DNA from 2 places in the Pelotomaculum isophthalicicum JI genome. Region 2 is predicted to be linked to the other one. Evidence: riboswitches for the same ligand, from Rfam matches in the RefSeq annotation. Region 2 holds a riboswitch; the other holds the start of a gene.
What was found. A riboswitch is a leader RNA that binds a small molecule or an ion and turns the genes downstream of it on or off. The one in region 2 is predicted to bind S-adenosylmethionine.

Region 1: linked by a shared signal. The riboswitch ahead of L7E55_RS09600 (homocysteine biosynthesis protein) and the one ahead of metX (homoserine O-acetyltransferase MetX) in region 2 are both predicted to bind S-adenosylmethionine.

What each region holds. Positions count from the first base shown of each region.
Region 1 covers NZ_JAKOAV010000016.1:36,087-50,836, forward strand. The annotation lists gene L7E55_RS09560 (TOTE conflict system archaeo-eukaryotic primase domain-containing protein) at 1-16, shown strand, start outside; tRNA gene L7E55_RS09565 (tRNA-Ala) at 76-151, opposite strand; gene L7E55_RS09570 (class I SAM-dependent methyltransferase) at 235-966, opposite strand; gene L7E55_RS09575 (mannosyltransferase family protein) at 1,231-2,334, opposite strand; gene L7E55_RS09580 (GtrA family protein) at 2,338-2,766, opposite strand; gene L7E55_RS09585 (DUF378 domain-containing protein) at 3,023-3,247, shown strand; gene L7E55_RS09590 (hypothetical protein) at 3,324-3,470, shown strand; gene L7E55_RS09595 (hypothetical protein) at 3,661-3,933, shown strand; SAM riboswitch class I at 4,105-4,218, shown strand; gene L7E55_RS09600 (homocysteine biosynthesis protein) at 4,301-5,506, shown strand; gene L7E55_RS09605 (4Fe-4S binding protein) at 5,552-5,953, shown strand; gene L7E55_RS09610 (UPF0280 family protein) at 5,954-6,700, shown strand; gene hslO (Hsp33 family molecular chaperone HslO) at 6,747-7,610, opposite strand; gene aroF (3-deoxy-7-phosphoheptulonate synthase) at 8,005-8,931, shown strand; gene L7E55_RS09625 (hypothetical protein) at 8,944-9,078, opposite strand; gene L7E55_RS09630 (GspE/PulE family protein) at 9,800-11,029, shown strand; gene L7E55_RS09635 (type II secretion system F family protein) at 11,209-12,423, shown strand; gene L7E55_RS09640 (type II secretion system protein GspG) at 12,488-12,982, shown strand; gene L7E55_RS09645 (hypothetical protein) at 13,032-13,532, shown strand; gene L7E55_RS09650 (type IV pilus modification PilV family protein) at 13,577-13,969, shown strand; gene L7E55_RS09655 (PulJ/GspJ family protein) at 13,974-14,507, shown strand; gene L7E55_RS09660 (hypothetical protein) at 14,504-14,750, shown strand, end outside.
Region 2 covers NZ_JAKOAV010000006.1:57,349-72,098, forward strand. The annotation lists gene fdhD (formate dehydrogenase accessory sulfurtransferase FdhD) at 1-715, opposite strand, end outside; gene L7E55_RS04890 (TusE/DsrC/DsvC family sulfur relay protein) at 755-1,072, opposite strand; gene nifS (cysteine desulfurase NifS) at 1,415-2,632, opposite strand; SAM riboswitch class I at 2,825-2,933, shown strand; gene metX (homoserine O-acetyltransferase MetX) at 3,011-4,219, shown strand; gene metW (methionine biosynthesis protein MetW) at 4,216-4,866, shown strand; gene L7E55_RS04910 (DUF2680 domain-containing protein) at 4,883-5,281, opposite strand; gene L7E55_RS04915 (CAP domain-containing protein) at 5,471-5,839, opposite strand; gene L7E55_RS04920 (PaaI family thioesterase) at 6,072-6,479, shown strand; gene L7E55_RS04925 (M20/M25/M40 family metallo-hydrolase) at 6,500-7,837, shown strand; gene L7E55_RS04930 (Uma2 family endonuclease) at 8,056-8,637, shown strand; gene L7E55_RS04935 (RNA-binding S4 domain-containing protein) at 8,716-8,994, opposite strand; gene L7E55_RS04940 (HU family DNA-binding protein) at 9,126-9,401, opposite strand; gene mazG (nucleoside triphosphate pyrophosphohydrolase) at 9,508-11,166, opposite strand; gene spoVT (stage V sporulation protein T) at 11,282-11,842, opposite strand; gene L7E55_RS04955 (peptidylprolyl isomerase) at 11,971-12,954, opposite strand; gene mfd (transcription-repair coupling factor) at 12,982-14,750, opposite strand, start outside.

The DNA.
Region 1 (14,750 bases), on a different contig from region 2:
GAGGCAGGTATCATAACTATGGGCATAAAGTTGATTTTATGCAAATAAAAAAAGGCCTCTAGGCCTTGATTTTTCTGGTGGAGATAAGCGGGATCGAACCGCTGACCTCCTGAATGCCATTCAGGCGCTCTCCCAGCTGAGCTATATCCCCACGTTATTATTGATTTAGTTTTTTAATGTGCCGCCCGCACTTTTTTAGTCTATCATTTTTTTTACTTATGGTCAAGCTTCTTTTTATAGTTTTTTCATGAGAAAGGTGCCATATCCCAAGTATTTTTTATATATTTGGATTAACTGCATATATTTTTGCATTACATTATTAACTTCCCGGCTTGATCCTGTTCCTCGTGATACTACTTGGTAAGGATCCGGATACAGTATGTTCTTAATATTATCTAATAAACCCGGAAAATTATTACGCTGTACTTTGACGGGTGCAAATCCTGTATTTTGAAATAATATCAACCATTCTTCAAAAGAAGGTATATGAGGCAAATTGCAGGCTGCTTGAATTTGTTCCCTCGCTATCTTGGGCAGAGATTTGCTTGCGCACATCTCTACGCAAATTAATATCCCATTTTTTTTTAATATTCTATTGCACTCTCGCAGTATAGAAATTGCCGGTAAAAATATTAATACCGACTCAACTAAGATCAAATCAATAACTTTATTTCGGAATGGTGTGTCTCCAGCATCACAAAGCACATACTGCACTTGCACACCTTCTTGTGACGCCCTATACGTAGCCTTTTGCAACATTTCCTCAGAGTTGTCCAGGGCAAAAACAAATGCGCCTGAATTTTTTGCTATATGGCAAGCGGTTCGGCCGGTCCCACATCCGATATCAAGAACAATATCTTCATCAGACAGATCAATTTGTCTAAGCACATTGAGAGTGTGGAAGAATCCCCCCGGATGTAGGCTGCCTTTGCCCAGGGAAGTAACTGCGTCAAGATAAGTTGTCATAGTATCGTACCACACTTTACTTTTGAATAGTTTGAAAATACCTTTGTGAATCTATATATACTATGTGAATGAGTATCCGGGGGTTCCATGATAACAACTAGTCTGCTGAATAAGTCAATACCGATGACGATATTTCAAAATTCTTGATAAAAATAAAAAAACTGGTTCTTTAACCAGCTAACTTTACACCAGAATTGAATATGAGCCGTGTTATATGCCTAAAGGTCTCCAAAAGCTAATTCGTTCTGAATCTTCGTCATAGTGTTAGCTTATCCACCGTCCAACCACAAAAAGAATAGTTACCGTTGAGAAAACCAGGATGGAAATGACCGAATATACTTGAGTCAAACCGTTTTTATACAGTAAGCGGGCCAAGGCGATGTACCCCGGGAATAATACTAAAATATAACGGGGCATTCCAAGGGGCAAGTTATCAACTACTGAAGAAAATGGAATCAAAAACCCCAGTGTCAGGAAAATCAGTTGCGGCTTGTCCTTTAAATATTTAAAACTCTTTATGATTAAGTAAAGGAATGACAACGCCATTCCTGATTCAAAAAGACTATAAAAATCGCTGTGATAGAAAAAAATTGTCAGGTTAAGAAATTGGCCTGCGCCCGGGTAGGCAAAGTGGCGGTATCCCCAATACTCGCTGTTCAATGAATGGGCAAAAGCCAGGGGGTCTCCGGCTTGCTTCCACAAAACAAGCATGAAGATAGATAGTGATACCGGTATTAAGAGGAGAGGCAATGCCTTTTTAAGTATTATTTTTTTATTGTTTTCCTGGTATTGCATGTACAAAAAAGCGAAAAATAAGACTACTCCGATATTCCGGGTGAGGGCCGCGCAACTAGCCAGGAGAACTGCCCATACCCAGCGCCCGTTCCTGGCGAAATAAAAAGATGCCAGGGCAAAAGCCAATAGTAAAGATTCGGAATAAATGGAGGTAAAAAATATAGCTGTAGGAAAAAATAGCAAAATAAAAACTGTTGTAGTGGCCGTTTTCTTGTCAAAGTCTTCTTTAGCAATAATATAAAGAAAGCAACAAGCAATAAAAAGCGCAATATTGGAAATCAAAAACCCGGCGGCTACCCCGTTCCCAACAACGTAAGTGAACAGGCGGATCAAAAAGGGAAACATAGGGAAAAAAGGGGCGCTGTCAAAATCATAACCTTGTCCGGCTATCCTGAGAAACCATCCGGCGTCCCAATGAAGCAAAGAATCAAAAATTACATTGGGATGAAGACCGTCGGTAGTTGCGGGGAGAAATGGATTTAGAACATCTCTCGTTAGCCAAATTAGAAAAACAATATAAATCTTGTTAAGCAGATAGATATAACCAACACGTGTAAAATCTTTTCTGGACACGAATTAACCCCCGGTTGTTTTGGGCACCATTTTGCCTTTGCGGAAAACCCATAATTTACTAAGGATAAAATTAAAACTAAACGCGATAGAAGTCGCTAAAAAAAGCGCTACCATCTGAGAGATATATAAATTTAGCAGTATATATACAGAAGTGCTGTTTATTCCAAGACCAAGCGCGTTGACCAAAGTGAATTTTAGAAACCTGTTTTTATCGTTTTCATCCGGGCTTGTTTTAAATGTCCAGTACCGGTTGAGGAAAAAGCTGTTGACTATACCGCAAAAGTAACTGAAACCTTTGGCCACGGCATAAAAAAAGATACTTTCGTTAGGAAGTATTTTTATTATGGTAAAATAAACGACCCAATCAATAAACGTGTTTAAACATCCTACCGCCGCAAACTTGCATAATTGAGTGATACCCTCGTTAACCATTATTTCACCTTGCATCATTATGATATAGTATTTTGCTTACATAATTTTACGTAATATTTTGAGTTAAATAGTAATCTTATGAATATAACCGACCACATATTACCTTCGACACTAATGCCCGGCATCCTCCTTATCCATTAGGTAAAAATACATTTTCTTTAAGTTTAATTTCTTTGGATATTTTTATGCAAGAAAAGAATAACTTTTTTGTTTTTTAGCATAATAAATATATCTTAATCACAGGAGGCGTGTTAATATGGAATGGTTGTCAAGAACAGCTTTAGTTCTGGTCATTATTGGCGCTTTGAACTGGTTGTTGGTCGGTCTGTTTCAGTGGGATCTGGTCACAGCTCTATTCGGAGGAGACACGGTTAGAGCGTCATCTGACTTTAGCAGGGTAATTTATACGTTGGTTGGACTAGCCGGCCTATATTCCATATCATTCTTTTTCAGGGAAAATACTGCGGTAAGGGATAAATAATATAAGTGAATTATACGAGAAGTTTAATATGGGTATTACTACACTATAATAATAGATTATAAGGAGGCAGCTGGTAATGATTCCACGCAAGAAAGATCCAGACGAAACTCCTGATGCAGTTATCTCACCCATAGAAGAAGAATGTGACATTTGCCAGGAAATTGAAGGAGATTGCTGTGCAGAAATATTTGATTCAAAGAATGACAAAAAAACCGCGAGATAAAGGAGACCTATTATAGGTCTTTTTTTTATAAGCTAAAATAATAAACAATGACCTGCGGCCTATTTTGGCGATATTCAGTCCAGTATGAAATTCATATAAATTAATAGCCCGGCCCGGGGGTTGTCAGCATGAGAAACTAGTGCTATATTTGGATCACTTAAAAAAGTAATTGTTTAAGGGGTGATGTATTATGAACCACCAAACCAAAAATTACAGTAATGACTACCGGGTAAATATTCTTAACAACGGTACTATTATTAGTGTGGAAGTTACTTGCTGCAGCAGGCATATTGGGGAGATGCGTTTCAAAGACGGCGAAAGTAAGAAATGCCCGCTTTGTGGTACGGTTCATCAGATGGTTATCCAGCATAATCACTTTCACATTAGACCGGTAAAGCCGGTATCAAATGAAGCAATCGCCGGAAACGATAGTAGTCTGCTTTTTAAGGAGAAAGCGCTCTAAATCGCTAAACAGTAGTTAAATCTATCAATTAGCCGGCTTTTAAATATAGCATATTATGCCAGAAGGATTAGTAGAGGAAATTAATTCTGTCGTTTGAATCACACATGAACCGTTGACATGAAATGTGGTTACTGGTAAACTTAAGTTTAGCAAATGTAATATAAATATGTGCTCTTATCCGGAGCGGCGGAGGGACTGGCCCAATGAAGCCCGGCAACCGTTGGGAGTTAAGAACCCAAAATGGTGCTAATTCCAGCAGAAGATTTTTCTTCTGGCAGATGAGAGGAAGCAATTTTTTGCAGGCCTCTTCTGTTTGAAGGGGCCTTCGGTTTGTCGGAATGGAAGGGCATAATAGGGGGGTATGTAAATGGCTATTGAAAAAACCTACGCTGAGATTAATGAGAAAATTAGATCCGGCAAGGCGGTAGTATTAACTGCGGAGGAAGTTATTTCACTGGTTGAGGAAAAAGGTGTCTCTGAAGCCGCCCGCCAGGTGGATGTTGTGACAACCGGTACTTTTAGCCCGATGTGTTCTTCCGGTGTTTTTCTGAATTTCGGCCATTCCAAGCCTAGAATCAGAATGACAAAAGCATGGCTTAACGGTATTCCCGCGTACACAGGAATAGCTGCGGTTGATGTTTACCTGGGCGCTACCGAACTTCCGGAGGATGATCCCTGCAACAGCAATTACCCGGGCGAGTTCCGCTATGGGGGGGGACACGTAATCCAAGACCTGTTGGAGGGTAAGTCAATAAAATTAGAGGCGTTATCATATGGTACGGATTGTTACCCCAGGCGGGAGCTGGAAACTTATATTACACTGGATGAAATAAATGAGGCTACGCTGTTCAATCCGCGCAATGCCTACCAAAACTATAACTGTGCTGTAAATTTAAGCGGTAAAACTATTTATACTTATATGGGAATGCTTAAGCCGAATTTGGGCAACGCCCACTATTGCAGCGCCGGACAACTTAGTCCGTTGCTGAATGACCCTTACTTTTTGACTATCGGGATTGGCACCAGGATCTTTTTGGGTGGGGGAATCGGTTATGTAGCGTGGCACGGTACGCAACATTTTCCCGGCATTCAGACAGACGCGGAGAAAAATTCTTATGGCCCGGCCGGCGGTACACTTGCCGTGATCGGGGATTTAAAGCAAATGAAACCTGAATGGTTGGTCGGTACAAGCTACCTGGGTTATGGCGCTACCCTGACGGTGGGCATCGGCATCCCTATCCCCATCCTTAACGAGGATGTGATGAGTTGCGTTTCTATCACTGATCGCGATCTCTACGCGCCTGTTGTCGACTACAGCGAGGCTTATAGCCAGCGCATACCCGGCAATTTAGGCTATGTCAGCTACGCGGAGTTGAAAACCGGGAAAATTACCATCAACGGCAAAGAAATCCCAACCGCGCCTCTGTCAAGCTACCCAAAAGCCAGGGAGATTGCCGGAGAGTTAAAGAATTGGATTTTGCGGGGGGACTTTCTACTGTCGGAGCCGGCACGGCTATTACCTTCTTACCAGGATCAAATTACGGCGAAAACTTTGGACATTAAAGGCGTTTAGTAGCTAATAGATTGATTATTAATTGAATAGAGGAGTGATTGGCGCTTGGCTGCGAAAAAAATAATTCTTCACTTTGGCAAGGATATATCCGACAAGCCTATTATTTATCACCTCGCCAAGGATTACGAACTTGTCTTCAATATAATTAAAGCGAATGTCAACCCAAACAAAGAAGGTACTGTTGTATTGGAGCTTACCGGGGAACAATATGCAAAGGGACTGGAGTTCCTTGAAAGTGAAGGTGTCCGGGTGCAGCCTTTGGCTGAACAGTTGTCACGGAACGAATTGAAGTGTACCAGTTGTGGCGCCTGTACTGATATCTGTCCCACCGGAGCGCTGTACCTGGATAGGCCTTCAATGGAAGTAAGGTTTGACAGTGACAGCTGTGTACTATGCCAGATTTGCGTAAAGGTTTGTCCGGTCAAGGCTATGGAGGTAAAATTCTAATTGGATTATGTTGAACGTTCATACCGGCGGCAGTTCCGCCAGGAAGACTTGACTTACTTTCAAGTTGTAGTGCGCCAGACTGATTTAAGTATTGGGGTGCGCCGGGACAGATTTTCTTTGGAATTGACGCGCTGGGTGGAAGAAATGGTGCGGGAAGAAAGGGTTCTTCTTGAAAATTATATCAAGTCGGACCCTGTTTTTCTTAACACGCTGAAACCACATACAGTCAGTCCGGACGCGCCTCCCATCGCGGCAGATATGGCCGAAGCGGCACGCAAGGCGGGGGTGGGCCCTATGGCTGCCGTGGCGGGCGCCTTTGCTCAATATGTGGGCAAGGCGCTTGTCCGGCGTTCGAAGGATGTTATAGTGGAAAATGGCGGTGATATTTACCTGCGCAGCACCCGGCAGCGCAGGATCGGGGTGTTCGCCGGCAGTTCCGCTTTGTCCAATCGAATTGCACTGGAGATCATGCCGGAAGATACACCCATCGGGATTTGCACCTCCTCAGGCACCGTCGGCCCTTCATTGAGTCTGGGTAAAGCCGACGCCACCGTGATCCTTTCTCCTTCCGCCATCCTGGCTGACGCGGTAGCCACCGCCGCGGGCAACCTGGTTCAAAACAAAGAAGATGTTCAAACTGCGGTAGAATATGCAGTAGGAATCGAGGGTATCACCGGCGCGTTGATAATAAAAGACGACAATCTGGCCGCCTGCGGCAAATTGAAGCTCGTCCCGTTAATCATTTGACGTTGCCCACAATACTTCCTCAGTACTCCTTGCATGATATTGAGTATTAAATAAATACAGATAAATCTGGCGCGTCGAAAATATATTCTTCACCGCAAAAATGGCAATATACTTCCACCTTGCCTTTTTCCTGCAAGAGTTTTTCAATCTCCTTTCTCCCCATTGCGGCCAAAATATCCCCTACTTTTTCCCGTGAACACTTACAGGCAAAGCGCACCGGATTTTTTTCCAGGTAACGTACATTCAGGCCATTTACAGCCCGGGAAACAATCTCCTCGGGGGTCATCCCGAGGTTGACCAAGCTGCTTACGGGGGGCATATCTAGCAGGCATTTTTTCAGGTGGGACAGAATCTTTTCACTTGCACCGGGGAAAAGCTGGATAATCAGGCCTCCCGAAGCTTTTACGCCAGCATCGGGACCGACAAGCACGCCCAGTGACACTGCTGACGGAGTTTGTTCCGAGGTTAAAAGATACTGTGCCACATCCTCGCCAATCTCACCTGAAACTAGTTCCACGCTTCCTGTGAAGGGCTCTTTTAAACCGAGGTCCCTGGTGACATGAAGAAAACCTTTTCCCACCGCGGCTCCCACCGGCAGTTTTCCTTCCTGGGCGGGCGGCAGGTCAACGTGGGGTTCTTGAACATACCCCCGCACTTCACCCGCGGCGTTTGCCGTGACAATAATTGCCCCAAGGGGTCCGTCACCCAGAATACGCATGGTAAGAAGGTCATCACCCTTCAGGTTGGCGCTAAGCAGCAGCCCGGCGGTAAGCCCGCGCCCCAGGGCTGCGCTGGCAACCGGCCAGGTATCGTGTCTGCGCCTGGCTTCCTCTACAAGGTTGGTGGCAACAGCGGCAAAAACACGAAACTGCCCATCCTCGCCTATTCCGCGCACAAGATAATCCTCCATATAAATAATAAGCTCCTTTTACAATATTAATTTTTTTATTATTATAACATTACCGGGTTGTTTTACCGAAACAGCCGTTTCGTGTGGAATGACTGGCAAAAAAAATAGATCTTTACAGATAAGGCTTGCTTAATATATAATTTTAGTAATTAAAAAGTAGGTGTATTTAAATGTCAGCATGCCAAAGCGGTCAAAAGTACTTTACCAGCTTTGCACTTGGTTATTTTTATCAAGTGCTTTTTGGCTTGCTTACAAAAAAATAACATCTGCTTGCGCTGTTGATAAACTACCGCGAGCGGAGTACACTCGCGGGGGAGTTCTTAACTTTATATTAAGATATAGAAGCCGTGAGGGTTAACTTCACGGCTTAAATTATTTTAAGGAGGTTTTTAGAGTGGTTTTAGCTGCAAAAAAGGAACCAACCGGGGAAGAGATAGCGGCGGTAACTGACAGAGTATTTGATTTGGGTAATATATCAGGAATTGAAAAACCGGTGTCAGTACAGGAACCGTATAAATTAGCCAGCCGTAATCCTAATAAAAAAAATACGGTGATAAAAATCGGCAACATTAAAATCGGCGATGGTTCGATTAATGTTATTGCCGGTCCATGCGCTGTGGAAAATCGTGACCAGTTGATCTCTATAGCCAGGGCTGTTAAAAAATCGGGAGCGACAATGCTTCGCGGGGGGGCTTTTAAGCCTAGAACTTCTCCTTATTCTTTCCAGGGGTTAGGGGAGGAAGGGCTGAAGATCCTGGCGCAGGCCCGGGAAAAGGTAGGTCTGCCGATTGTTACTGAAGTCACAGACGAGGAATCATTACCACTGGTCGCAAAATACGCCGACGTGCTGCAAATAGGAACTCGCAACGCCCAAAACTTTAATTTAATAAAAAAAGTTGCAAGAATTGGTAAACCCATCTTACTTAAAAGGGGAATGTCTTCTACAATTGAGGAGTGGCTGATGGCCGCGGAATATATTTTATTAGAAGGCAATGAACAGGTCATTTTATGTGAGAGGGGAGTAAGAGGTTTTGACAGCTTTACCAGAAACATCCTGGATATAACCGCTGTGCCAATTATAAAGCATCTTTCTCATTTGCCGATAATCGTCGACCCCAGCCACGCAATTGGGAAATGGCGTTATGTGATCAAAACATCCCTGGCGGCGATTGTGGCAGGAGCCGACGGTGTTATCGTGGAGGTTCACAACAAACCGAAAGAAGCTTTGTGTGATGGAGCGCAGTCTTTACTTCCTGAAAAACTGGAAGTTCTGATTAAAAACATTAAAGAAATAGAGGGTTATGTTAGAAATTGCGGTTAAATATTATAGCCATTATTCAGCGGTTTTGTTTTTCAGGGATTCTTCTTTTGCTTTTTTAGCGCAAACACCTTTTCTGGCTATTATTGAACCGTTTCCTATGGGAGCGGTTGTTCTCTCTTGGGCCGGTTTTGTTTGACGTTTAGCCAATTTAGTTGCCCTCCTTGATTTCGTGCCTTTACTTGTCTCTTTCCGCAATGGTACGTAATGAATGGGCTATGTCTATCCGCCACTTCCTTTTGGAATATTGTTATCTTTTTTAAAAAAATAAAACGAAAAAGATTCTGGTATAGTGCCCAAATCATGTCTGATATCAGAAATAGAATTTAACTATTCCGAAAAAATCAGGTTATGGGTCCGTTACAAAGAATATACTAGAAATATTGTTACCTCTTGTCTAACTGTTAAATTATTCATAGGTGAAATCTTTATTACTCACACCCATTGGGATCATATCCAGGGTTTCCCGTTTTTTACGCCGGCTTTTATAAGAGGCAATCATTTTGTGCTTTACGGGCAGAACAAAATGAATCTAACTTTTGCCAATCTCATGCGCGGTCAAATGTTGCGGATTTGGTTATTTACGGCACTAATTTCACAGATGAGGAATATGTTGACAGCAAAATAATTGCCTTTAAAACATTACTGTCATAAAAGATCGATTTGTTAATCGGTCTTTTTTTAATTAAATAAATGCAAGAAAGGAGGAAAATAATGTATTATTATAGAAGTTATTGTTGGATTAGGGTTCATCAGGTTTTATTACAGCGTAAGGAGTGAGAACAATATTTTAACTAAAAAGGATGTACTTACGGTTATCAAAAAACATTTTGGAATATGGGATGTTGACAAATTCCTTGAGGAACATGAGTTGCCGGCAGACCGGCAGGAACCTGAAAACATTGCTTTGGAGGCAGAAGTGAATGAAGCGCCGGTCGTGCGTTTAGTGAATTCAATTCTCTTTCAAGCAATTGAGCAAAATGCCAGCGATATTCATATTGAGCCGCAAGAGGACCATGCCAGGGTCAGGTACCGGATTGACGGTATGCTCAGGGAGATAATGACAATTCCTCAAAGAATACAATTAGCGCTGATTTCAAGAGTTAAAATAATATCTGATATGGATATCGCCGAAAAAAGAGTTCCACAAGACGGCAGGTTTCAGCTAAAATTCGGCTTGCGGGAAATTGACCTAAGGGTATCCACTATGCCTACTGTTTACGGGGAAAAGATTGTTGCCAGACTCCTGGATAAGGGAAATATGAAATCATTCAAAATTAATCAAATAGGATTAGGACCTGAGAATCTGAAAAGGTTTATGAGTGTCTTAAGAAGGCCTCACGGTATGATATTAATCACAGGACCTACCGGAAGCGGAAAAACTACTACCCTTTATGCGGCGCTTAATGAAATCAACAAAGTGGAGAGGAATATTATTACCGTTGAAGATCCTGTTGAATACACGCTAAAAGGAATAAACCAGACGCAAGTTAACACAAAGTCTGGTATGACCTTTGCGGCCGGTTTGCGCGCTATCTTGAGACAGGATCCGGACGTGATTATGGTGGGGGAGATCCGGGACAGCGAGACTGCCGAAATTGCCACCAGGGCAGCTATGACCGGGCACATGGTGCTATCGACTATTCATACCAACAATGCGGCGGGGGCTATTATCCGCCTTGTCGACATGGGTATTGAACCGTTCCTTGTCGCATCATCAGTGCTTGCGGCAACAGCGCAGCGACTGGTCAGGTTAATCTGTCCAAAATGCCGCCGGGCATATGTTTTAGGGCCAGATGCCCCTGAGCGCGAATTCATTGGAGTAAGTCCGGATAAGCCAGTCACGCTATATAGAGGCTTGGGCTGTGATGAGTGCGATTATGTTGGTTACCGGGGCCGCCTGGCTATTCACGAGATTTTGCCTGTGACAGCCGCGCTGCGTGCGCTGGTAACTAAAAATGCGTCAGTTGATGAAATTGAGTTAAAAGCTTTGGCGGAAAAAATGATTAGTCTGAAAACTGATGGTATACGGAAAGCTTTAGATGGGTTGACGACAATTGAAGAAGTTATGCGAGTCACTTATACTGATCAAGCCTGGTAGTAGTTAAATACTAAATTGTGACAAATAAAAACATTAAATTGTTGTAAAAAATAAAAATGACTGAAAATATTTCCTGGGTATAAAGGAATTTCAATTATTGCAAAGAATCAATAAAGAGAGGTAAATACTAGCATAAATTTGCCATAATATTCATGTTAAAAATTTAGTGGTGAAATAAAATGCGGTTTAAGTTTTTTTATAAAGCTCGCAGTAAGAATGGCAGACTGGTTACCGGGAAACTCGAAGCGGGAGACCGGCGTGAAGCGATAGACATGATCGGAAAACGCGAGCTCTTCCTGGTGGAAATCAAGGAAGTATCCGCCGATAGGTATATTATTCCGGTTGATATTTTCCATAAAAGAGTAAGTGCAAGGGAACTGGCTCTTATATGTCATCAGTTAGCCACTATGACACAAGCCGGCATCCCGCTGCTTCAGTGTCTAAATATATTAATACAACAATGTGACAATGGGATCCTTAAAAGAACATTAAAGAAAGTAACAGAACATCTTAAAGAAGGCATGTCCCTGGCAGACTCGCTTAAATCATACCCAAAAGTATTCCCGCCATTATTGATAAATATGGTGAATTCGGGGGAGGTTAGCGGGATGCTTGATCAAGTGCTGAACAGGCTCGCCATGAACATGCAAAAGGAATATGAGCTTATAGAAAAAATAAAATCGGCTATGACCTATCCGGCAGCCGTTTTAGTAGTGGCTATAGTCTCAGTGGTTGCGTTATTAACGTTCGTTATCCCAAAATTTATCTCGTTATTAAATAGTATGATGGCTCCTATTCCGTTTGCTACCAGGTTGATTGTCCAGTTCGGTAGTATTTTTCATGACTATTGGTATTTAGCCGCATTTTCATTCTCGGGAGTTGTGTTTTGCTACAAGCGGGCGATTACAACTGAACGTGGCAGAATACTTAAAGATAAAACAATTATTAAAATTCCGGTGATCGGCCCTTTGATTCAAAAGATGATTATATCCCGCTTTTGCCGTTCGTTTAGCGCACTCTTAAAGAGCGGGGTTCCTGTTTTGCAGTCACTCGATGTGGTTAAAAATATCACGGGGAATTATGTTGTCATAAAAAGTATCGAAGAGGCGGAGCGCAGTATCAAAAAAGGCGATGGTATCTCTTTACCGTTACACAAAAGCGGGGTTTTCCCACCGATGGTAATCAGGATGATCGCCATAGGTGAGGAAACAGGAGCTGTTGATACTCTACTAGAGAAGGTCGCTGACTTTTATGAGAAAGAAGTTGAAGAACTGGTCGCACGTTTATCTTCCCTAATCGAGCCGGTTTTAATCGTTGGAGTGGGGGGAATAATTGGTTTTATCATTTTGTCCATTATGCTGCCGATGTTCAGTATGATGAACTATATAAAATAGTCAGTGTTCATGTGATTAATTATGTCTTGACGGGGAAGTCTTGCCTTATCAGAGGTGGAAAAGAATGTGCCATAATATTAGATTAGTAAAAAACGAAAGTGGCTTTACTCTAATGGAACTGATGGTGGTAATCGTTATTATCGGCGTATTGGCCTCTATCGCCGTTCCCACAATGAGCAAGCAAGTTGACAAAGCCAAGGTGAAAAGGGCCATGGTGGAAATGAAAACTATGAAAACGGCAATAGACGTTTATAAAGCTGAAAAAGGTTCATATCCGGCAACTGCGCAGATTAATGATGTTCTTAAGGATTATGGCATAAACTTCGGGGCGACCTCATGCAAAGACCCGTGGGAGAAGCCGTATGTATACTCAACGGATGTCAACACTGCTCCGTCAGCTTATAAGATTGTTTCCTATGGCCCGGACGGTGGCTTTACTACCGAAAACGATAATATTATGGCAACCGGTAGTACCAACCCGGCTGAAAGTACTTCGAATGCCGATGCCGCTCTCTTTAGCTATAGGATAAATTCGGATGGTAGTACACCTGCACCATGAGCCGCGTTATATGCCCAAAGGCCGCTAACGGAGAATTAGTTCTTAAGAGATGAAGCGAAATATAAAGATAAAAAGCCTGGTTAATCCTTTTGGAATTTCGTTAATTGAGGTAATGATTGTAGTTGCCATTACCGGTGTGATCATCGCGCTTGTCTTGCCGGATTTTAATAGATTAATCGGGCGTTACAGCCTGGAATGCGTGGCCAGGGAAATGGTTTCGGATATACGCGCTCTTCAACAAAATGCCATAAAAGACGAAAGCTTTGGTTATTGCGTGCTGTTTGACAATGCTGCAGATTGTTATCAGCTGATTAATACCGGCACAGGTGTAAACGCTTATAAAACAATAAAGCTTCCTGCCGGTGTGAATTTGGAACGTTCAACTTTTGACCAAACTAACGATAAACGTCTATTTTTTACCGCGAGCGGAAATCCCTTCGGAGGGATAGGTGGTCATATCACTCTTCAGGACCGGGTAACCGAGGATTACCTGTATGTTATTATTGACTCCGTCGGCAGGGTGCGGATCAGCAAAAGCGCTCCCAAGTAGTGAAATCCATATTTAAAAAACCTTGTTTTCGCTGGGGTGCCAGGTTGAGACAAATTATTATACAAAATGAGCGGGGCTTTACATTGATTGAAGTGCTGGTGGCATTAGCGATTCTCGCTGTGTCGCTTGTGGCGATGATGGACAGCTTCACTACGGCCAGCCGTGGTAATGCTGACGTATACCGTTATAATGTTGCTTTGTCGCTGGCTCAAAGCAAGATGGAAGAAATAAAAAACAACCCTTTTATTTCTGTGGCGGATATTGGTCCAGTTGATTTTACCGAGGAAAGCGACTATTCCGAATTTGCCGGTTATCAGTACACTGTAGCTGTCACAGACAACAATTTAATCAATAAAACGGTTGTCGTCACGGTTTATTACAATGATGAAGGTACCCCGAAAGAAGTGGCTCTGACGGGAGAAATTACGAGGAGGTGAAACCGTGGGTCATCTTAAGAACGAGCGCGGTTTCACCCTGGTTGAATTAATGCTTTCGACTCTCTTGATGAGCATACTTTTCTTGACGGTATGGGATATTTTCAGCCAGTGCTCTATATTCTGGAGGCGGGCGGGAGATAAGGTGGATCTTTATGACAGCCTGCGCATATCGCTGGATAGGATGTGTAGGGAAATAATATGCGCGAAAAATATATCAACATTTAGTGACGTCAACAGCCTCACTTTTGTCAATGCTGATGGGGATACTATTCGCTATTATTGTAATTTAAATGAATTGCTTCGCAGGGAGAAGGGCGTATCAAGTCCGTTGGCGAGTGATATTGTAAATGTCAGTTTTACTTATACCACCAACGCGGGGCTGGTTATTGACCAGACCAATATTGCCGGACAAAAACTTTTGCCCAATTGGACAGACTCCATAAGCCTTCTGACAATATCATTAACGGCGAGGAAACAAGGCGTTCCCGTTGGCCCGGTTGTTCTCACTCAAAAAGTTCGATTGAGGGCGTTGCCGTGAAAAGTATTGGTAGTGAATCCGGCCAGACACTTGTTTTGGTTGTGATGATTACATTGCTGATCCTATTACTAAGTTTTTCAACACTCACTCTGGTTAGCGAGTGCCGCAAGGCATCCTTCGTAGAAAAAACAATGGTTCAGGCTTATTATATTGCAGATGCCGGTGTAGAGCGCGCACTTGCCAAAGTCAAGTCGGACAATGACTGGCTTTGGAATGAAGTTCATTTTGATTCTGATAGGGAAG
Region 2 (14,750 bases):
ACTCGTCGGCTAAATCCACCGCCAGGCTGGTGGGCGCGGCGCGTGACACTACTATGGGTATACCGCTGTGGCCGGCTTTAATAAGAATCTCCGAAGACACACGCCCGCTCAGCAGCAAACACTTGTCATCAGGCGCCAAATGGTTCAATAAGGCATAACCTAAAACCTTGTCCACAGCATTGTGGCGGCCGATGTCGTCGAACATGCACAGCAACTTTGTATCATCGCCCATAGCCGCGCTATGCACACCGTGAGTCTTGCTGTAGGTTTCAGATCCATATTCCAGTCCACCGATCAAATGTAACAGATGAGAGGCGGCAAACTGCTTGGTGGACTTTACCGGCTCCATTTGTGTAACATCATTGACGAAGTACAGGCATGCCCGCCCCTTGCCGCAGCAACTGGCAATTTGCCGCTTCAAAAATGTCTCGGTTTGCTTCACCGGCGCAGTAGTTTCCACCCACATCAAACCATCATCTTCATTAAAGGTAATATCCTTTATATCAGAATATTTTTTGACTATTCCTTCGTTGATTAAAAAACCTATCGCCAATTCTTTAAACGCGCCTGAAGAACAGATTAAAGTAGCCAGTTCATTATCATTTACATATACTGTCAGCGGTATTTCATCAACAATAAAGTCGTGGCCAGGCTTTACCTTACCTTGATTATAGGTGACTATTCCCCGTTCCTGATAGAGAGATTTTTGAGACACTCTGCCATCCACTCCTTACTTTATTATCAATAAAAAATTTCAGATGCAACCTCTCGGTTTCGGCAGGCCGGCCAGCTTGCAGGCTCCCTTGGCGGGCCCCGCGGGGAACAGCTGGTATATCCGCTTCAAAGTACAGCCGGCCTCTTTGCAAAGCGTGGATAAATTCGGGGCAACCTCGTTTAACTCATAATAATTACGAAGGAATGCGATCACCCGCCAGTGCTCCTCGTTTAGCTCATCGATCCCCTCAGAAGCGGCTAAACTTCTGGCAATATCTTCACTCCAAGAGGCTGGGTCCAAAAGAAATCCATCCTCGTCAATTTCCACCATTACACCGTTTAACTCAAGTACGGACATATATTCTACCTCCATCAACAAGGTACGTACAATTCTATTCCCCCAGTTTAACTATTACGGGCGTAGGCGCCACACCCCCTTCACGCCCAATATCCTAAAATATATAGGCCAATGGGTTACTTCACAGAATTTTCTGAACCAATTTTTCATAATAAAACATTAACGATACCATAAAAGATAATCCCGTATCTATATTATATATTATATTATAAGATCCTTTTTTAAATGGTTATAGATAATTCAACTCTACATTATAACTATCCAGGAGACTGGAACCCCTGGATTCATCTTGCTTTAGCAATTGCTTAGTATAACCGGGTATCATCTAATTTTTTTACCTTATCAGCAATAACTCTGTAAATTTCCGGGATCTTTAATATTTTTGTTATAGTCAATTTCCTCGCTTAAAGGTGACATGGACCGAAATCTTTCAACAATAGGCCCCATGGCCTCCAGGAAGTAATCCACGTCTTCTTCGGTATTACCCGCGCCCAGGGTTAAACGGATAGAACCGTGGGCAATCTCGTGCGGAATGCCCATTGACAAAAGCACGTGTGAAGGTTCCAAGGAACCTGAGGCGCAAGCCGATCCGGTAGAAGCCGCGATACCTTTCATATCCAGGCTCAACAGCACCGACTCGCCTTCGATATATTCAAAAACAAAACTGGCATGGTTTGGCAGGCGAATGGTGGGGTGACCGGTTAATCTAACATGACTGAACCGTTTTGTCACCTCTCCGATTAATTTATCGCGTAAAGTCAACAACCGTTTATTTTCAGCTTCCATATTTTCCATAGCCAGTTCGGCCGCCTTGCCCAGACCCACAATACCAGGCACGTTTTCAGTACCTGCCCGGCGCAGGCGTTCCTGCGCGCCCCCATGGAAAAGCGTCGGCCTCCATCGTGTTCCCTTGCGGACATAAAGCGCGCCGATACCTTTGGGACCGTATATTTTATGTCCTGAGACAGTCAACAAGTCAATCCCCAGATCATCCACATTCACCGGGATTTTCCCAAGACTCTGGACCGCGTCGACATGAAAAATTATACCGCGATCCTTCACTACTTTACCAATCTCGGCAATTGGCATGATCGTGCCGACTTCGTTATTGGCATGCATGATACTGATTAAAATTGTTTTATCTGTTATGGCTTTTTCCACATCATCAACATTTACCATCCCGTATTGATCCACGGGAAGCACCGTGACGCTAAAACCCTGTTTGGCCAACGCCTTTACAGCGTTAAGCGCCGCGTGATGTTCCACCGCACTGGTTATTACGTGGTTTCCCCTCTTGATATTAGTTAAAGCCGCTCCATGGATCGCCATATTATCCGATTCTGTGCCGCCGCTTGTAAATATAATTTCTTCTGATTTCGCGCCAATGGCCTTGGCCACTTTTTCGCGTGATTCATCCAAGGCTTTGCGGGCGATTTGTCCGAAATAGTGCAGGCTGGAAGGGTTGCCATAATTATGTTCAGTCATGAAACGGTATACTTCCTCCGCCACCAGAGGGTGGACAGGTGTAGTAGCACTATGGTCAAAATAAACTCTTCGCATAATTGTATCCCCCATAATATTACCTCATTTCATAGTTAACCACTATACTTTTAAAATTATACTAGCACAACGCTAGTATATTGTCAATCAGATCAAGAAGGCCTTAAATAGCATGTTTTATATCATCAGTTGACAAAAAAATAATATTATCATATTATTTAAATTAAGTTTATATATATTATACACTTAATCTTCTTATCAAGAGAAGGGGAGGGCAGGACCCGAGGAACCTTCGGCAACCTTCAAGCCTTTTGGTTTGAGATGGTGCCAATTTCCGCCGGAAGCACCGGAAAGATGAGAAGAAGAGGCTGTCTCAAAGACCCTTTTCTTCATGAAGAGGGTCTTTAATTTCTTAGGAGCCTCAAGGAGGTTATATATATGGTCAATCCTATTAAAGAAGAGTTAAATGTTCAGGCATCGAACCCGTTACCGGCGGATACTGTTGGCTGGACAGTCCCGCACAGGGCGCGGCTTGCAGATGTGAACAACCCGCTCCCCCTTGATTGCGGGGAAGAAATAACCCCTGTTGAGGTGGAATACGAGACTTACGGCAAACTTAATGAAGCGCGCAACAATGCCATACTTATCCTTCACGCCCTTTCGGGCGATGCCCACGCGGCCGGTAGAAGCGCCAAGGCGGATGAATTGAACCGCCCGTGGCAAAAGAATCGCCCCGGCTGGTGGGACCGCATGATCGGGCCCGGGAAATCCTTCGACACTAACAAATACTTTGTTATATGTTCCAATATCCTGGGAAGTTGTTATGGAACAACAGGGCCGTCCAGCGCCAACCCGGAAACCGGTCAGCCGTACGGCCTCGCATTTCCGGTTGTCACAGTGGGAGATTGGGTCAGACTTCAGGAAAGGTTAATCAGTCATCTCGGCATTAAACGTTTGCGCGCCGTGGCGGGTGGTTCCCTGGGCGGACAGCAAGCCCTGGAGTGGGCACTGGCTTATCCCGGCCGCGTAGAGTCGGCCATCGTCATTGCCTCGTCAACCCGCTTGAGCGCTCAGGGGCTGGCATTTAACGCCGTGGCCCGGCACGCCGTTACAACCGATCCCAATTTTCAAGAAGGCAACTATTATCATGACGCGGCGCCCGACCGGGGACTTGCGGCCGCCCGGATGCTGGCCCATATAACCTACCTTTCGGAAATTTCCATGAGCAGGAAATTCGGGCGCAAATATCGCAACGGGGACGGACCGGGATTTCATCTTGGTGTGGATTTCGAAGTCGAGGGGTACCTTCAACATCAGGGCAACAGCTTTGTAGACCGGTTTGACGCCAACAGCTACTTGTACATAACACGCGCGATGGATTACTATGACGCTTCAAGCTGGGGTGATGGAGACATTGATCAAGCGTGCCGCAGGATTGAGAGCAGGGTGCTGTTAGTCTCATTTTCTTCCGACTGGCTCTACCCGCCGGAACAAATGAAAGAGCTGGCGATAGCCTTGAGCCGTTGCAGAAAACACGTCAGCTACGCTAATATTCAGTCATCGTATGGCCATGACGCTTTCCTTCTGGAGGTCGAGAAGTTATCCCAACTGGTCCGTGGTTTCTTGAAAGTGAGGGGTGTTGAGTGACAAGAAAAAGAAGGAGCCGCTTTGATCATGACGTCATATGCGGTCTTGTCAATGAAGGTTCTTCCGTACTCGACCTGGGCTGCGGAAACGGTGAACTTCTGATAAAACTAATCGAAAGCAAAAATGTGCATGGTTTAGGGATAGAAAAAGATATTGATCAAGTGGCAAAAACCATAACTAAAGGAGTGCCGGTCCTGCATATGGATCTCGACGAAGGGCTAACCGGGTTGCCTGACAGTTCTTTTGATTTTGTTATCTTGGAAAAAACTCTTCAGGCGGTAAAAAAACCTCTTTTCGTCCTTGACGAAATGCTTCGGGTGGGCGGTTCGGGCATCGTCAGCTTCCCTAATTTCGGATACCGGCAGGTCGTTGACTCGCTTGTTACAACCGGCCGGATGCCGGTGACATCAACCCTGCCCTACCAATGGTATGATACTCCGAACATACACCTGTTTACGGCAAATGACTTCCTTGACTGGACCCGCGCAAATCATGTCACTGTGGAACATGGTTTGTTCTGGGTGGATGAGGCAATAATCCCCTTTGAAGAAGGTGACGCGTCTGAAGCCAGCGAAGTTTTATTTGTTGTAAAAAGATTTGACGCGCACATAGAAAACCTCCCCGAGGGGAGGCTGGAAGCAAAATGATGTAAAGAAGGTATTTTTACTCATGACCGCGCATCTCAAAACCTTGTCCTTTAGGACTCTGCTCCATCCTTTGCAGCATTTTATCAGCTTGCTCCTGGGTCATTTTGCCATCTGTCACCGCCTGGGAAATCTCGGCTTTCTTTAATTCGAGCATCTTTTGATAGAATTGATCCATGGTCATGCCTTGCCCGGTAACAATATCCTGAATTTTTTTACCTGCTTGCATTTCGGTTTTAAGCTGCTCTGTAGTAATGCCCAGCGCACTCGCCATGCCGTCAAGGTTGCGGCCTTTCCCTTCAAGACCTTTCTTACCGTTCAGGAAGCCGAGCCTACCCAAGCCAAAATCTTTACCGGCGGCAATCTTGTCGGCTTGCGCTTGAGTGATTTTACCTTGTTGAACTGCTTCGTCGAGCATTTGTTTTTTAGTGGTGTCCAGGGCTGTCGTTACCTGGTCCTGAGTTATACCAAGATTCGTTGCCAGTTTCGATACCCCGCTCCTAAGAGCAGGGCTCGCATCGAGGACTAAGCCGGTCTTGAAAGTCCCCTGGTTAGCTTGTCCGTTATGGTTTATGTTATCCCTTAATTCGGTTTCGGTGATTGCCTTTCAGTAAGACATCCCTATGAACAACTGCGTTACAACAACCCCATAACGTGTTTTGCATATACCAATTCCGATGCTGTCATGCAGGGTGTTAAGTATATTTGGCCGGTGACCGCAGCTGTCCATTATCAGTTCGTGCGCCCGCCGGGTAGTCGCTGCCATGGCAATATTCTCCGCACCCATCGCCCTGGCCGTAATGCCGGCTTTTCGCACCATGTCCAGCGGGAAACCGTAAACGGGGGACCTGTGATTGAAATAATTATTTTTTAACATATCCTCACTTTTCTTGCGGGCCAGGTCTACCAGGCGCATATCCAAAGTAAACGCCGGCAAACCCGCCTTTTCCCGTTCCTGATTAACCAAATCGAACAATAACTTTTCATCGGCGGAAAGGTCTGATATACTGCAGCCCGTTGTTGAATAACCTCCTTCGAGTTACACAGCTACGTCTATCTCATAATATTCCGCCTTTCCGGCATTTGACAATTATTCAATCTTGAATTAAGACTACATTAATAAGTATTCAGTAAATGCCGCTTTTCCTTATGGCAAACAAAAACTATATACTATAAAATAGCAATATATAGAGAGGGAAGGTGCGTTAATGCCCGACATGGAAAAAATAAAAAAGAAGATCTCCACGGATCCTTTTGCCAGGATGCTTGGGGTTAGATTTGACGAACTCGGGGAAGGCTACGTAAAGCTAAGCATGCAAGTCCGAGATGACATGTTGAACTTCAATGGCTCAATGCACGGCGGTGTCATTTTTTCTTTAGCCGACATCGCTTTCAGCGCCGCCAGCAATTCACACGGTACCGTCGCAGTTGCTTTGCACGCCGACATAACCTATTTGAAGGCCGTACCGCCCGGCAGTACGCTGGTGGCCACCGGCGTGGAAAAAAACAAGACCAGGAGAACGGGCTTGTACAGTATCACTATTGATGACGCGGATGGAAACCATATAGCCGTGTTTCAAGGAGTCGTTTATCGAATTGACCAGCCGTTGTTCTAACGGAGGGGGTACTTACATATATGCCGCCAATCAGCGAGCAGATCCTGATCTACCAGCGACCGGTGGAGTTGCTGCAAAGACTGATCCGTTTTAACACAACCAACCCGCCAGGCGACGAGGCGGCGTGTATTACCTATATTAACAACCTGCTGACCGAAGCCGGTCTTGAAACAGCTATCCTTGCCCGCGATCCCGGCCGCCCCAACTTGATCACTCGCCTAACGGGACAGGGCAAGGCCCCGCCGCTCCTGCTCTACGGGCATGTGGATGTCGTCACCGCGGAAAACCAGACCTGGCGCTACCCGCCTTTTGAAGGAAAGATAGCGGAAAGCTGCGTTTGGGGCCGGGGAGCGCTGGACATGAAAGGCGGTCTGGCCATGATGCTGGCCGCTTGCCTGCGCGCCAAAGCCGAAAACCCGGCTTTGCCCGGCGATATTGTGCTGGCTGTTTTAAGCGACGAGGAGAGCGGCGGTGATTACGGCGCCAAATACCTGGTAAACAACCACGCGGGCCTTTTTAAAGGCATCCGCTACGCCATTGGGGAACTCGGTGGTTATACGCTGCGTCTCGGCGGGAAAAAATTCTATATGATCATGGTCGCTGAAAAAAAATTGTGCTGGATGAAGGTGACGGTGCGGGGACCAGGCGGTCACGGCTCCATCCCCCGGCGCGGCGGCGCTATGGCTAAGCTTGCCCAATTGCTGCAACAGATTGAACAGCGCCGCCTGCCGGTGCATATCACACCGGTAGTGCGCCTGATGCTAGACACAATGGTACCCGTTTTACCCGATTCTACCTCCTCGGTCATTCGCCGGCTCCTTAATCCGGCCCTGACTGACAAAACACTTGACCAACTTGATGAGAGCTGGCAGTTCCTTGATCCACTGCTGCACAACACGGTCAATGCCACGATTGTGCATGGCGGCCACAAAATTAACGTGATTCCAAGCGAAATCACGCTTCAACTGGACGGCCGCCTCCTGCCCGGCTGCACGCCGGAAGATATGATTAGTGAACTCCGTGAGATTACGGGCGGCCAGTTTGCATTTGAGTTTATTCAGCGTGGCGCCGACCCAGGCGAACCGGACATGGCTTTGTTTGACACCCTGGCAGAAATTCTGCGCGAGGCTGACCCGGACGGTTATCCCGTGCCGCTTTTGCTGAGCGGCTGCACGGACGGTCACTTTTTTTCGCGACTAGGTATTCAAACCTATGGGTTCATGCCGATGAACCTGCCTCCGGAAATTGAAGTTTCCAAGTTGATCCACGCCGCCGACGAGCGGGTCCCGGTTGAAGCGGTAACTTTTGGCGCTGAAGCAATTTTTCAAGCCCTACAACGTTTCGCGATTAATAATTAAGCCGTCTACCGGCCACATCGTCAGCCGGCTTAGCACTTGGGGCTTAACTGATTTATCATCTTAATGCCTGACCTGAAGTTTTCTTTATTGATTATTTTGGTATAATATTGACATGATTCACTAATATCATATTGACCGAGAGTTTGCATCAAACCATAAAACATTATATAAAAGGAACAAAAGGCAGTCAGATTCAAACAATCAGGGGGGTGCTATGAATGAGTCTACCGCTCCAGGAAATAAAGGCAATACAAGCAGCCATAACGAGCGATAGGATCTACACCTACGAGGATTACTCCAGGCTGCCGGAAGGGGCTCCTTACCAGTTGATTGGAGGGAATTTGGTATTGACACCTGCACCTACAACCTATCACCAGATTATTTCCATGAAACTAGGTACTAAAATGGCCGGCTATGTTATGGAAAAAGACTTGGGTCTGGTTCTTTTTGCCCCAATCGATGTCTACTTTGAAAATACTGAGACTTATCAACCCGATATTATCTTTATTGCTAAAGAGAGACTTTCAATTATCGAGAAAGAAAAAATCAAAGGTTCGCCCGACCTGGTGATTGAGATCCTCTCCCCCGGCACTGGTTACTACGACCTTAAGAAAAAGTTCAAAATATACGAAAATCATGGCGTCAAGGAATATTGGATTGTTGATCCGGAAGACTGCAGTGTGGAAATCTACGCAGTCCAAGAAGGCAAGTTTATATTGAGACATAAAGCAGAAAAAAAAGGCTCGGTCGATTCAAAAGTAGTCACTGGGTTTAAAATTGACGTTGAGAACTTCTTTTGATGTTATTAATAAAAAAGGGGCGATAATAGTTACCGTCCCTCTCGTCATTTGCCCGGCCCGCGACAAACAGATTACTTGTTACGAAAGCTCGCCGTCATTTCTTACCGGCCTGGAATCTTCCAGAATCTCGTATAATTCCGCCGCCATTTTAGCCGGTACATTTTCCCGAATCGATAATATTTTTAGTTTAAGGTTCCTGTTTCCAAAACCAATCATTACAGTGTCACCTGGTTTGACTTCCGCTCCGGCTTTGGCCGCACGACCATTAACCGCAACCTGGCCCCGGTCGCAAACCTCTTTAGCCAGGGTGCGCCGTTTGATCACCCGGGAAACTTTAAGGAACTTATCAAGACGCAAGCATACTTACCACCTTTTACGCAATATCAGGCGCCAGGCTAATGTGGAACAAAGCATGTTCATCTAAAATCAAACGTAATCGCCTTTAAAATCAGACATACCAGCCTGACTATCGATTTTCATTGACAGTCTTACTTGCCCACAGCGTCGCGAAGAGCTTTCCCTGCCTTAAACACAGGTACACGGGCAGCTTCAATGTTAATTTCTTCACCGGTCTGTGGATTTCTTCCTTTACGGGCAGCTCTGTCCCTAATTTCAAAGGTACCGAAACCCACCAGTTGGACCTTGTCGCCCCTTGACAGCGCCTCTTCAATTGCGCCAAGCACCGCACCTACGGCTTTTTCCGAGTCTTTTTTGGTTAATTCCGTTTTTTCGGCAACGTTTGAAATCAACTCAGCCTTATTCATTTGAACCCTCCTATATAAAATAGAGATATTAATTTATAACTTATTCGCTAAAATCCTCGTAGTTCCTTCCGCTAAGAAAATGTTTCCTAGGTTTTTTAATAGTTTTTTACTTTATTTCTTGTTTTTTTGCCTCCTCCCACCAAGCGTCCAGTTCGGAAAGTGAACATTTTTGCAGCTCTTTACCGGTACACCGCGCTTTATTCTCAATATAGCAAAATCTTTTGACAAATTTTTCAGAGGTTGACGCCAAAGCCGATTCGGGTTCCACATCAAGCAGCCTGGCCAAGTTAACCACTGAAAACAGCAGGTCGCCCATCTCCTTTTCAACTTGTTTTTTATCCCCGGTTGAAATGGCGTGTTTAAGTTCGTCCAACTCCTCATGGTATTTTTCCATAGCGCCCCGGTAATCCGGCCAGTCAAACCCGACACTGGCAGCTTTCTTCTGCAGTTTAACCGCCCGCATTAACGCCGGCAAAGCCATTGAAACACCGGCAAGCAGGCTTGCAGGCTTGCTTCTTCCCTTCTCCCCGGCTTTTATTTTTTCCCAGTTAAGCGAAACTTCATAACTGTTCCTGGCGGTTGCCGTGCCAAAAACATGCGGGTGCCGGCGGGTAATTTTTTCACTAATGCCGTTGACAACGTCGTTCATGTCAAATAACCGGTTTTCCGAGGCAATTTGCGCGTGAAATACTATTTGTAGTAATAAGTCTCCCAGTTCTTCACATAATTTATACATATCTTCTTCATTCAGGGCTTCCAAGACTTCATACGTCTCCTCAAGGAGATACGGTCTCAATGTCAGGTGATCCTGCTCCAGGTCCCACGGACAACCTCCTTTTCCGCGCAGCCTCGCCAGCAGGTTGACCAGCGGGTCCAAAGGGAAGCGGCACGAACGCCGGCTGACGTTCAAGGTCCGGCGCCCGTTATTTGAACCGGTATTTGTTTTCTCATTAACCCGGATAACCTCCACGCCTCCGTTTTGTCCAGTTTCTTCCCCATCCCCGACTGCTTGTCCATACAGCCCCTCTCTATCATCCGTACCTGTTTCATTCTTTCCTTGATCTCCGGCCTCCGACCTCTGACTTCCGACCTCCGGTATATACAGGCTTGTCAAATGATCCACCCAGTCCAGCCTGTCCAACTCCGACAAGGGGATATTTTCTATTCTTTCCTCACCCGGTATGCCGGCCCCTCTCACTACCGTGATCAAGTGGCCGGGCGGGTAATATTCCAGAAGCGACACTTTAACGTCGGCCGCCACCAGCCGGCTGTACACCTGTGTGACTACTGCCGGCCTGGCCGGCAGCGGCATATTATTATCGATGCGCAGCCCGTCGACTACCTGGAAACCAGCGCCGGGGTTCAGCCTGAGCGCGGTTATAACAGCGTCAAGAAAACTTAACGCCGGCTGGATGCAAATATTAATATCATCCCGCTCCGCAGCCTCCACAATCAGGCGAACCGACTCCTCAGCCACCAGCGGGTGGCCCGGAACAGCATATAGTACGGGTTCGCGGCGCGCCGCCGCGATTACAGCCTGACAAATCCCCGCGTAGACCTCCTCAAAGCCGGGTGACTGTTCGTACAGATAATCAAAAGTGGAAAACGAAATCCCTTCTTTAACGAGCCAACTGACTACGGGATGTCTACTAGTCCGCAGGAAGGTACAGGTGGAGGCTTTCAAAGCATCCCAGGCGCTCACGGTGATATGACCCGGCGCCCCGGGACCCAGCCCCGTGATGGTTATGCCGGCTTGCAGAGGCATATTTAACGGTACTCCTTTCGCTGACTCTCAAGAATTTTGGCGACCTTTGGGCATACAACGCGGCTCATGTTCGGCCTCATAACAACAAAAAAGTGGCCTTGTAAGGCCACATTGGTTACTGCTCCATTTGTTTGGCCAGGAAACCCGCGGCGGTTTCAGCCAGTTTCAACTCCATTTCACCCATTTTCAAATCTGGTTCCTTTGTGGCCAAGATAACCGCCCCGATTGGGTCACCTTCAGCAATAATCGGAGCGATAACTTCGGAAGAATACCTGCACTCACCTTCTTCTATGGTCAGGCAGTCTTTGCAAAACGGATCTTCTCCCGGGTTATTGATGATTATAGCTTTGCGCTCATCCATTACCTTTTCAACAGCGGTTCCGATTGGTTTGTTTAAAAATTCTTTTTTAGAAGCGCCGGAAACAGCGATTATATTGTCCCGGTCTGCGATACAAGCGATATGTCCCAAAGCTTCGTATAATGAATCGGCATATTCTTTGGCAAAATCCCCCAATTCACCTATTGGTGAATATTTTTTTAGGATTACCTCACCTTCCCGGTCAACAAAAATTTCAAGAGGATCGCCTTCACGGATTCTCAGCGTTCTTCTTATTTCTTTAGGAATTACGACTCTTCCCAAATCATCGATACGGCGTACTATGCCCGTAGCTTTCATAAGCTTCCCTTCCCTCCTTTGTCGGCAAATGTTCACGAAATAACTTTCAATGATAGTATATATCGGAAAGGAGGCGTTTATTCATTTTTTTCCAATAGCCAACGATTATTTTCAACTTTTGTTTGTTTTTACTGTTTTGATGTATCCCCTTCTTTAGCGGTGAGCTTGTTAGTAATCTTGGCGTTGTTTTTTGCTTCCTGCATCATGCTGCTGAACTTGTCACTAACCGCCTGTTGGTTCAATTGTTCGGTGAGACGTTGTTCTATCTCCTCAAAGGGATACTGACCCGCGGCTATTTTCTTCTCCATTTTTATAACATGATAGCCGTATTCAGTCTTGACCGGGGTTTGGGTGAATTGTCCCGGACTGAGAGCAGACGCGGCATCGGCGAACTCCTGGACAGCATCACCCGCGCTAAAAGTGTACAACCCGCCGTTATTTTTGGAACCGCTGTCTTCCGATTTCTCCGCGGCCAAGGCGGCGAAGTCTTTGCCTTGCTTCAACTGGGTAATTACGTCTTCAGCCATTTGTCTGGCCTCGGCGTCAGTATGCTGAACCGGATAGCCTTTGCTCCCGTCGTCAACAAAGAATAGAATGTGGCGGACCTGCAGCTGTTCAGGGTGAGTGAACTGCTCTTTGTTTTCGTCATAGTACTTCTTCACGTCATCTTCGGATACAGGCGGTATGTCTTTGGCCACCTGATCCTGCATGTTTAAAATATACGCTATGTCTTCTTCGCTCATCTTTATTTGCGCCAGAAACTGATTATATTCTTCTGTGCTTGTGAACTGCAATTTAAATATGTTTATTTTATCCTGAACTTGTTCTTTCGTCAGCTTGCCGGATTTTCTGGCTTCCTGCAGAAACAGTTTGTTATTAATCATCTCGTCAAGGGTTTGCTTCCGGAGAGATTCCGTCAAAGTCTGACCCTTGTCCCCGCTGAAATCAACCCCTTGCTTTTCCATACTGGCCTTAGCTTCGTCAACTCGCTGGGACAATTCAGCGCCGGTGATTTTTTCACCGTTAACTGTCGCCACCACATCCTGGCCGCAGCCGGCCAAGGCAAAGATCATCAGCACAGCCAGCGTCAGCGGCAAAATTTTTCTATGCAATACCCCATCTCCTCTCAGATAATGAAATTATACATTACTACGCGTTCCCGTGGCAACCTCCGGCGATCTCTCAGTAAAATCGTTAAACTCGTTGCTGCAACCACCTAAAACGACTAAAAAATCCTCCAGCCGTTTAAGCAGGACTTGATTGTCACCAAAACCGCCGCCGGCCAACTTCAGTTTAATTTCAAATTCTTCGCCGGCGTTGTTGAACTTAACCTCGTTCAAGTAATGCCGGCCGGCGGCCACTAAAGCTTCGCCGGTCAGGGGATGATCCCGGCCGAACAGCAGGCGGTACTGCCCCGGCTGCAAACTGATTTTTTTTACCTTCAACCGCCCGGCCAGTATTCTCACCTTGGCTACCGCCAGCAGGTTCTGCACCACCGCCGGCGGGTCACCGAAGCGGTCCACCAGTTCATCCTCAAAGTCGGACAAATCGGCTGTGGCGGCTAAAGCGGCGATTCTTTTATAAATCTCTACCTTCTGGCCGGTTTCCGGTATATACGTGTCCGGAATGTACGCCTCAACGGGCAGTTCAATGGTGGTTTCCGGCGCCTGGGTTACTTTCTCGCCCCTGGCTTCTTTTACGGCCTCCTCCAGCAAGCGGCAGTACAGGTCAAACCCTACCGCCGCGATATGTCCGTGCTGCTCGGCCCCCAGAATATTACCCGCCCCCCTGATTTCCAGGTCACGCATGGCAATTTTAAACCCCGAGCCCAGTTCTGTAAATTCCCGGATGGCGGCCAGGCGCTTTTCCGCTGATTCGCCTAATACTTTCTCTTTTCTGAAGGTAAAATAGGCGTAAGCCAGCCTGTTGGAACGGCCGACTCTGCCTTTGAGCTGATATAGCTGGGCCAGGCCCATGGTATCCGCTTCCTTGACCAGAAGCGTGTTAACGTTGGAAATATCCAGACCGTTTTCAATAATAGTGGTGCAAACCAGCACATCATACTTGCCGTCCAGAAAATCCATCATAACCTGCTCCAAGTCATCTTCTTTCATCTGCCCGTGGGCCATGGCAATCCTGGCTTCCGGCACAAGTTCCTGCAGCATAAGCGCCACCCGCTCCATGTCCAAAACCCGGTTATATACGAAAAACACCTGACCGCCCCGCCCCAACTCCCTCCGGATCGCTTCCCGGAATAAAACCGGATCTTCATCCAGCACATAAGTCTGAATCGGGTAGCGGTCTTTCGGCGGGGTTTCCAGAAGGCTGGTATCTCTCAACCCTACTAGAGACATATGCAGTGTGCGTGGAATAGGCGTGGCGGACAACGTAAGCACGTCAACATTCTTGCGGATAAACTTTAATCTTTCTTTATGGGCTACTCCAAAACGCTGCTCCTCATCTATAACCAACAGGCCGAGGTCCTTGAAGCGCACATCTTCCTGCACTAACCGGTGGGTACCGATGACAATGTCAACAGTGCCCTGTTCTAATCCCTGCAATACTCGGCGCTGTTCCCGGACGGTCCTGAAGCGGCTGAGCACCTCAACCTTGACCGGGTAGCGCGCAAACCTTTCCCGGAAGGTGTTGTAATGCTGCTGGGCCAGAATAGTGGTGGGCACCAGCACGGCCACCTGCTTGCCTTCCATGACCGCTTTAAAAGCGGCCCGCAGCGCTACTTCCGTCTTGCCATAGCCCACATCCCCGCAAAGCAGCCGGTCCATCGGACGGTTGCGCTCCATATCGACTTTAACTTCTTCAATAGCGCGGATTTGGTCGGGTGTTTCCTCATAAGGAAACGATTCTTCAAATTCCCGCTGCCAAACCGTATCCGGCCCAAAACCATGAC